Regions from separate parts of the Nocardiopsis nanhaiensis genome, predicted to be linked through region 2. Evidence: riboswitches for the same ligand, from Rfam matches in the RefSeq annotation. Region 2 holds a riboswitch; the other holds the start of a gene.

Region 1 (3,386 bases), on a different contig from region 2:
TACACGCCTGCGGTGGAGGGGTAGGTGACCATGATGGCCGCCAGGTCCTCACTGTGCTTGGCGGTCTTGTCGCGCAGGTCGCCGAGGTCCACGTTGCCGTCGTCGTCACAGGCGACCACGGCCACGCGCATTCCGGCCATGACCGCACTGGCGGCGTTGGTGCCGTGCGCGGAGCTGGGGATGAGGCAGACGTCGCGGTGGGCCTCCCCGCGCGAGCGGTGGTAGCCGCGGATCGCGAGAAGCCCGGCGAGCTCGCCCTGCGACCCGGCGTTGGGCTGCAGGGACACCGCGTCGTACCCGGTGACCTCGGCCAGCCAGGCCTCCAGGTCACGGACGAGCGAGACGCTGCCCGCGGCCTGGTCGAGCGGAGCGAACGGGTGCAGACCCGCGAACTCCGGCCAGGTGACGGCCTCCATCTCGGCCGTGGCGTTGAGCTTCATGGTGCACGAGCCCAAGGGGATCATCGTGCGGTCCAGCGCCAGGTCGCGGTCGGCCAGGCGGCGCATGTAGCGCAGGAGGGAGGTCTCGCTGCGGTGGGTGTTGAACACCTCGTGGGTGAGGTAGTCGGTACCGCGGGCGAGGGCGGCGGGCAGGCGGTCGGCGGACTCGTCGACGGCGAGCGGACCGCGCTCCGCGCCGCGGTCGGCCTCGCCGAAGGCGGCCAGGACCTTGTCGAGAACGGCGACCGTGGTGGTCTCGTCGACACTGAGGCCGACCGTGCGCTGGTCGACGGCGAGCAGGTTGACGCCGGACTCCAGGGCCTTCTCCACGACGCGGTCGGCGCTGGGAACACGCACGCGCAGAGTGTCGAAGTAGGCGGAGTGGACGATCTCGAACCCGCGCTGGGTGAGCGCGTCGGCCAGGGCGGCCGTGCGCCCGTGGACCTGCCGCGCGATCGCGCGCAGGCCGTCGGGGCCGTGGTAGACGCCGTACATCCCGGCCATGACGGCCAGCAGCACCTGGGCGGTGCAGATGTTGCTGGTGGCTTTCTCCCTGCGGATGTGCTGCTCACGGGTCTGCAGGGCCAGGCGGTAGGCGGGCTTTCCCACGTTGTCGACCGAGACGCCGACCAGACGGCCGGGCAGCTGGCGGCGCAGCTTCTCGCCGACGGACATGTAACCGGCGTGCGGGCCGCCGAAACCGAGCGGGACACCGAAGCGCTGGGTGGAGCCCACCGCGATGTCGGCGCCCAGGTCACCGGGGCTGCGCAGCAGCGTGAGGGCGAGGATGTCGGCGGCGACCACCGCGAGCGCGCCGCGCTCCTGCGCCTGGGCGATGACGGCGCTGGGGTCGCGCACCGCACCGCTGGAGGCCGGGTACTGCACCAGGACACCGAAGGTCTCGCCCTCGGGCAGCCCCTGCTTCAGGTCGGCGACGACGACCTCGATGCCAAGGGGCTCGGCACGGGTGCGCAGGACCTGGAGGGTCTGCGGGAAGATGTCGGAGTCGACCACGAAGACGTTGCTCTTGACCTTGGAGGCCCGCCGGGCCAGGGTCATCGCCTCGGCGGCCGCGGTGGACTCGTCCAGCAGGGAGGCGCCGGTGATGGGCAGACCGGTCAGGTCGGAGACCATGGTCTGGAAGTTGAGGAGGGCCTCGAGCCGGCCCTGGGAGATCTCCGGCTGGTAGGGCGTGTAGGCCGTGTACCAGGCCGGGTTCTCCATGATGTTGCGCATGATGACCGGCGGGGTGAGCGTGTCGTAGTAGCCCAGGCCGATCAGCGAGGTGTTGACCTCGTTGCGCTCGGCCCGGTCGCGGAGCTCGGCCAGGGCCTCGGCCTCGCCGATCGCCTCCGGCAGGTTGAGGGGGGCGCTCTGGCCGGGTCCGGAGAGGATGGACTCGGGCACGGCGGCGGTCATGAGCTCGGTGCTGGATTCGTAGCCGACCGTCTTCAGCATCTCCGCGGTCTCTGCCGGAGTGGGGCCGATATGGCGGTCGGCGAACACCCGGGCAGGGGTGCCCGGGGCGGGGTCGTTCGACGGGTCAGTCACGGAGACCTCCTGGTGACAGGGCCGATCGTGTCGGCGGTGTTCCTCACGGTCTCCCCCTCTGTCACCGGGCGCACCCAGGCTCCAGAGTGGCCTCCTCCGCGCGGTCCATGGTGCCTGAGAGGTTACTGGGGAGTATTGCCCCGTCGGCGCCCCGTCAACCGAGGTCTCTCCCGCGCGGTATCAACAGCCTGCTGACGCTCTGTACATGTAGGCAAGCAGGGATAATGTCGGTATTCATCCCAGTTGTGACTACGACCGTACTCGATCACCACCGGAGCCACCGAGCCAGGGCACACCTTTTTCGGCGGATCCCACGACCTTCCGGCTGGTCCAACGGTGGCGGCCCCGTCCTACGTGAGCGCTCACAGCGGGACAGCACCGACGTGCGCGGCACCGGCGGCGGGCGCGATCACCGATCGCACGGCCCCCACCCACGGTGACTCAGCCGGTGCGCCGCTCCCGGCGCCTCCGGGCCAGCTCGTCCACGGGCTGGGGAGCCGGGGCCGGCAGATCCGTGCGCTCCTCCGCGGGGACCACACCCAGAGCTTCCTCCAGCTCGCGGGAGACGTTGGCCAGAGCCAGGCCGAACATGCCCTGGCCGCGCTGCATCAGGTCGACGACCTCGTCCGGCGAGGTGCACTCGTAGACGCTGACGCCGTCGCTCATGAGGGTGATGCGGGACAGCTCAGCGGCGGGGCGGCCACGCAGGTGGTCGACCGCGGTGCGGATCTGCTGCAGGGAGATCCCGGTATCCAGGAACCGTTTGGCCACCTTGAGCATCAGGATGTCAGGAAGGCTGTACAGGGCGGCGTTGTGGGCACCCGTGCGCACGCTCGGCTCCACCAGGCCGGTCCTGGCCCAGTAGTCGAGCTGTCGATAGGTGATCCCCGCGGCCGTACACGCCGCTGGGCCCCGGTACCCGACGTCCATAGGCAGCGCCACCACGTCCTCTTCGCACAGTAGGCCCTGCTGCCCTGCTAGCCGCAGCGCGGACCGCCTGTCATGGGGATCCTGCTTGCTGCTCGCTACTGCCACGCCGACCTCCGGCTCCTCGTCCCGCGGCGGCATCGACAGGGGAGAGTCCACTCAGGGAAAAGGCGCGCCGCGAGTTTCACAGCACTGACCGTAGGACGGCCGCAAGGCAGCGTCAATGAAGCCACTCGGCGCGTCGCCAACTACGCGCTGCGGCCCCGGGACGGTCACCGTCCCGGCGGGACCGGCTGCGGATCCGACGACTTTTCGGCTGCACCCACCACGACCATTCCCTCGTCCCAATCTATCACCGGTCTGTCTCACAAAACCGCAGGTCAATGCGGAACTTTTCGCGCGGCGGGAACGTCCCGCCCCGGTACACGACTCGGGACCCGCGATGTGCGGCGGGCCCCGTCAGGTGTC
Region 2 (3,386 bases):
CTCTGGTTGAGCAGGTTGTCGCTGGTCATACTAGGCCTCGCCTTCGGTCAGCTTGTTGTACTCCTCGGCGGAGAGAAGACCGGTGGGCTCCTCGGATACCCGCACCTTGAACAGCCAGCCGCCTTCGAAGGGGGCGGAGTTGATCGTCTCGGGGGAGTCCTCGAGGGACTCGTTGACCTCCACGACCTCCCCGCTCACGGGGGAGTAGATGTCGCTGACGGACTTGGTGGACTCCACCTCGCCCGCGGGCTCGTCGGCGGTGACCTCACTGCCGACCTCGGGGGCCTCGACGTAGACGATGTCGCCCAGTGCCTCGGCGGCGAACGAGGTGATCCCGACGGTGGCGATCCCGTCCTTGACCACGACCCACTCGTGTTTGGCGGTGTAACCCAGCTCCGTGGGAACGCTCACTTCAACTCTCCTTGGAGGTGTTCCATTTGTCTGCCGTGCGCCTGATGCGGCGAACCGGCCCGGCCTACGCCTTGTCACGCCCCGACAGTGCCGGTCCTTCGTGGGGATCCGGTCGGACGGTGCGTTCAGGTTCTCGAGGGTCGTGGGCGACCCCCCGTTTCCTACGACTGCCGCTTGTAGAACGGCAGCTCGACCACGTCGACTTCCTCGCTGCGCCCGCGCACGTCAACGGAGAACGTTCCGCTCGCGGTGTCGAGGTCGCCGTCCACGTAGGCCATGGCGATGGGGCGGCCCAGTGTGGGTGAGGGGGCGCCACTGCTGATCGTCCCGATGACGGCACCGTCGCGCAGCACGTCCTGACCCTTGCGCAGCGGGCGGCGGCCCCGGGCGGCGATCCCGATCAGGCGCCGTGCCCGCGCGGTACGCGAGGCCTCCTCCAGGGCGGCGCGGCCGACGAAGCCGCCCGGCTTCTCGAACTTGACCACGCGGCCCATTCCGGCGTCGAAGGGCGTGAGGTCGGCGGTGAGCTCCTGGCCGTACAGCGGCATTCCCGCCTCGAGGCGGAGGGTGTCGCGGGAGGAGAGCCCGGCCGGGACCAGACCGTGCTTGCTGCCCTCGGCCATGAGCGCCTGCCAGATCTCCGGCGCCTTGTCGGCGGGCTTGACGAAAATCTCGAAGCCGTCCTCGCCGGTGTAGCCGGTACGGGCGAGCAGGACCGGTTGGCCGGCCACGGTGTGCTGGTAACCGGCGTAGTAGCTGATCTCACTGAGGTCGGCGTCGGTGAGCGGAGCGAGGATGTCCACGGCGCGCGGTCCTTGGACGGCGATGAGCGAGTAGTCGGCGGACTCGTCGACCACCTCGACGTCGAAGCCCTCGGCACGCTCGGCCAGGGCGGAGGCGACGACGGGCACGTTGGCCGCGTTCGCAACGACGAGGTACTCCTGCTCACCGAGCCGGTACGTGATGAGGTCGTCCAGGACACCGCCGTCCTCGGCGGTGATCATGCTGTAGCGGGCGCGGCCGACCTTGACCTTGGACAGGAAGCCGACCATGGCGTAGTCGAGGGCCTCGGCGGCCTGCGGCCCGGTGAGCCGGATCTCGCCCATGTGAGAGAGGTCGAAGAGCCCGGCGGCCTCGCGGACGGCGTTGTGTTCGGCGGTCTCACTGCCGTAGCGGAGCGGCATGAGCCACCCCGCGAAGTCGACCAGCGTCGCCCCGGCCTCTTCGTGGATCTTGTGAAGGGCGGTGCGGCGCGGCGCGGAGGTGGGGTCTGACATGGGCACTCCCGGAGGATGGGCGTCGTGTCGTGCGTAAGGCGTTGCCATCCTCCCCCTCTGTCATGGGTGCCTGAGAGCTTCACCGCGCGCTCGGCGTGGTTTGCACCTTCGGCGAGGGAACACTGCCCCTGCTTTCCAGAGTGGTCTCGCCCGTACGGTCCGCTGTGCCTGAGAGGTTGTCATCGGGGAGGGGATTGCTCCTTCGGCGGCCCGTGTTGGCTACGCGGGCACTCTCCCGTACGGGGTCAGCAACACGTTCAGCCTAGCAGCGGCGACACAGGGCGCCCAAGGGTGCCTGACGGCTTGGCGGTGCCCCGAGAGCAACCCGGCCCACCAAGGGGGCGCATGCCCTAGCGTGTGGGGTGGACGTTCCTTCGGACACCCTGTGGAGGAGACGAGTGAGTACCGAGACCGAACACGCTCCCGGGCGGACCGCGCGTGCCCGAGGGCTCACTCTCGCCGCGGGTTGCGCCTTCACACTGGTCGCAGGGATCGCCTGCGGCGGGGCCGAGGACGAGACCGAGCCCGACGATGGGTTGGCCGGCAACCCTGTGGAACTGGGTGACGTACAGACCGTGGAGCGGGAGGACCTCGCTTCGGTCTTCGAGGACGCCGGGGTCAACGGCACGTTCGTGCTCTTCGACGCCGGAGACAGTTCCGCGGTCGTCGTCAACCTCGACGAGGCCGACGAGCGCGCTGTGCCCGCGTCCACTTTCAAGCTGCCGAACACGCTGATCGCCCTCCAGACCGGGGCGGTGGAGAGCATCGACGAGGTCGTCGCACCCGAGGGCGAGGACGAGCTGAGTCTGCGCGAGGCCCTGCCGACGACGGACGTGCCGGTCCACCAGGAAGTGGCCGACCGGATCGGGTTCGACCGGATGTCCACCTGGGTGGACCGGTTCGACTACGGCAACCGCCAGGTCGGCGACGAGGACGTGATGGACCGGTTCTGGCTCGACGGTCCGCTGGAGATCTCCGCCATGGAGCAGAGCACTTTCATCTCCGAACTGGCCCGCACCGAGCTGCCCGTCGACGTGGAGCACCAGGAAGCGCTGCACGAGCTGCTGGCCATGGAGGAGGGCTACGGCTACCAGCTGTTCGGCCGGACCGGTCTGGGCGCGGACGTCGATCCGGTCCCGGGCTGGTGGGTCGGCTGGGTCGAGGGCGAGGACGACCTGCACACGTTCGCCCTGCGCCTGGAGGTCGAGGAGGACAGCGACGTGGCCCTACGCGAGGAGTTGGGCCGTGAGCTCTTGGTGGAGTTGGAGATCCTGCCCCCGGAGGCCCTGGAGGCCGCAGCGGGGGACTGAGTCGACCCGTGGGACTGACACCTGCTTCCTCTTTCCTTCTCCCGACGTAATCTTGTTCCCAGCGCCGAATTCGGTTCCCTTCCCCGAGTTTCGCGGCGGTGGGGGTTTTCTGTGGTTGGGCGACAATCCCGTGGGGATGTATTCCGTGGGGATGTATTCGGTAGGGCCGGATCCCGTGGGGGCTGGTTGGGGTTGCCTTTCGGGTTGGGGTGTCCTCCTTTCCCGCCGCGTGATTGTGGCCGTCTCCGCTGCGCGCCTCAAGGTCGTCGCCATCGAGCGCTTCGCGCGTCAACGGCGCTCCACCTTGACCCGCTCCGCTACGACGGCGGGTTGGCGGCTATCGGGAAAGGGGGACGGGTGGTCGAGGTCCATGCCATTTCGGGCTCCG

What was found. A riboswitch is a leader RNA that binds a small molecule or an ion and turns the genes downstream of it on or off. The one in region 2 is predicted to bind glycine.
Region 1: it holds a riboswitch for glycine, as region 2 does, so the genes downstream of both, gcvP (aminomethyl-transferring glycine dehydrogenase) here and gcvT (glycine cleavage system aminomethyltransferase GcvT) in region 2, are expected to answer to the same signal.

What each region holds. Positions count from the first base shown of each region.
Region 1 is NZ_BAAGZJ010000072.1:19,339-22,724, reverse strand. Features, by position in the region: gene gcvP (aminomethyl-transferring glycine dehydrogenase) at 1-1,991, opposite strand, end outside; glycine riboswitch at 2,083-2,174, opposite strand; gene ACYVD1_RS26570 (MerR family transcriptional regulator) at 2,433-2,921, opposite strand.
Region 2 is NZ_BAAGZJ010000062.1:879-4,264, reverse strand. Features, by position in the region: gene ACYVD1_RS24570 (serine hydroxymethyltransferase) at 1-29, opposite strand, end outside; gene gcvH (glycine cleavage system protein GcvH) at 31-411, opposite strand; gene gcvT (glycine cleavage system aminomethyltransferase GcvT) at 573-1,688, opposite strand; glycine riboswitch at 1,834-1,936, opposite strand; gene ACYVD1_RS24555 (penicillin-binding transpeptidase domain-containing protein) at 2,087-2,998, shown strand.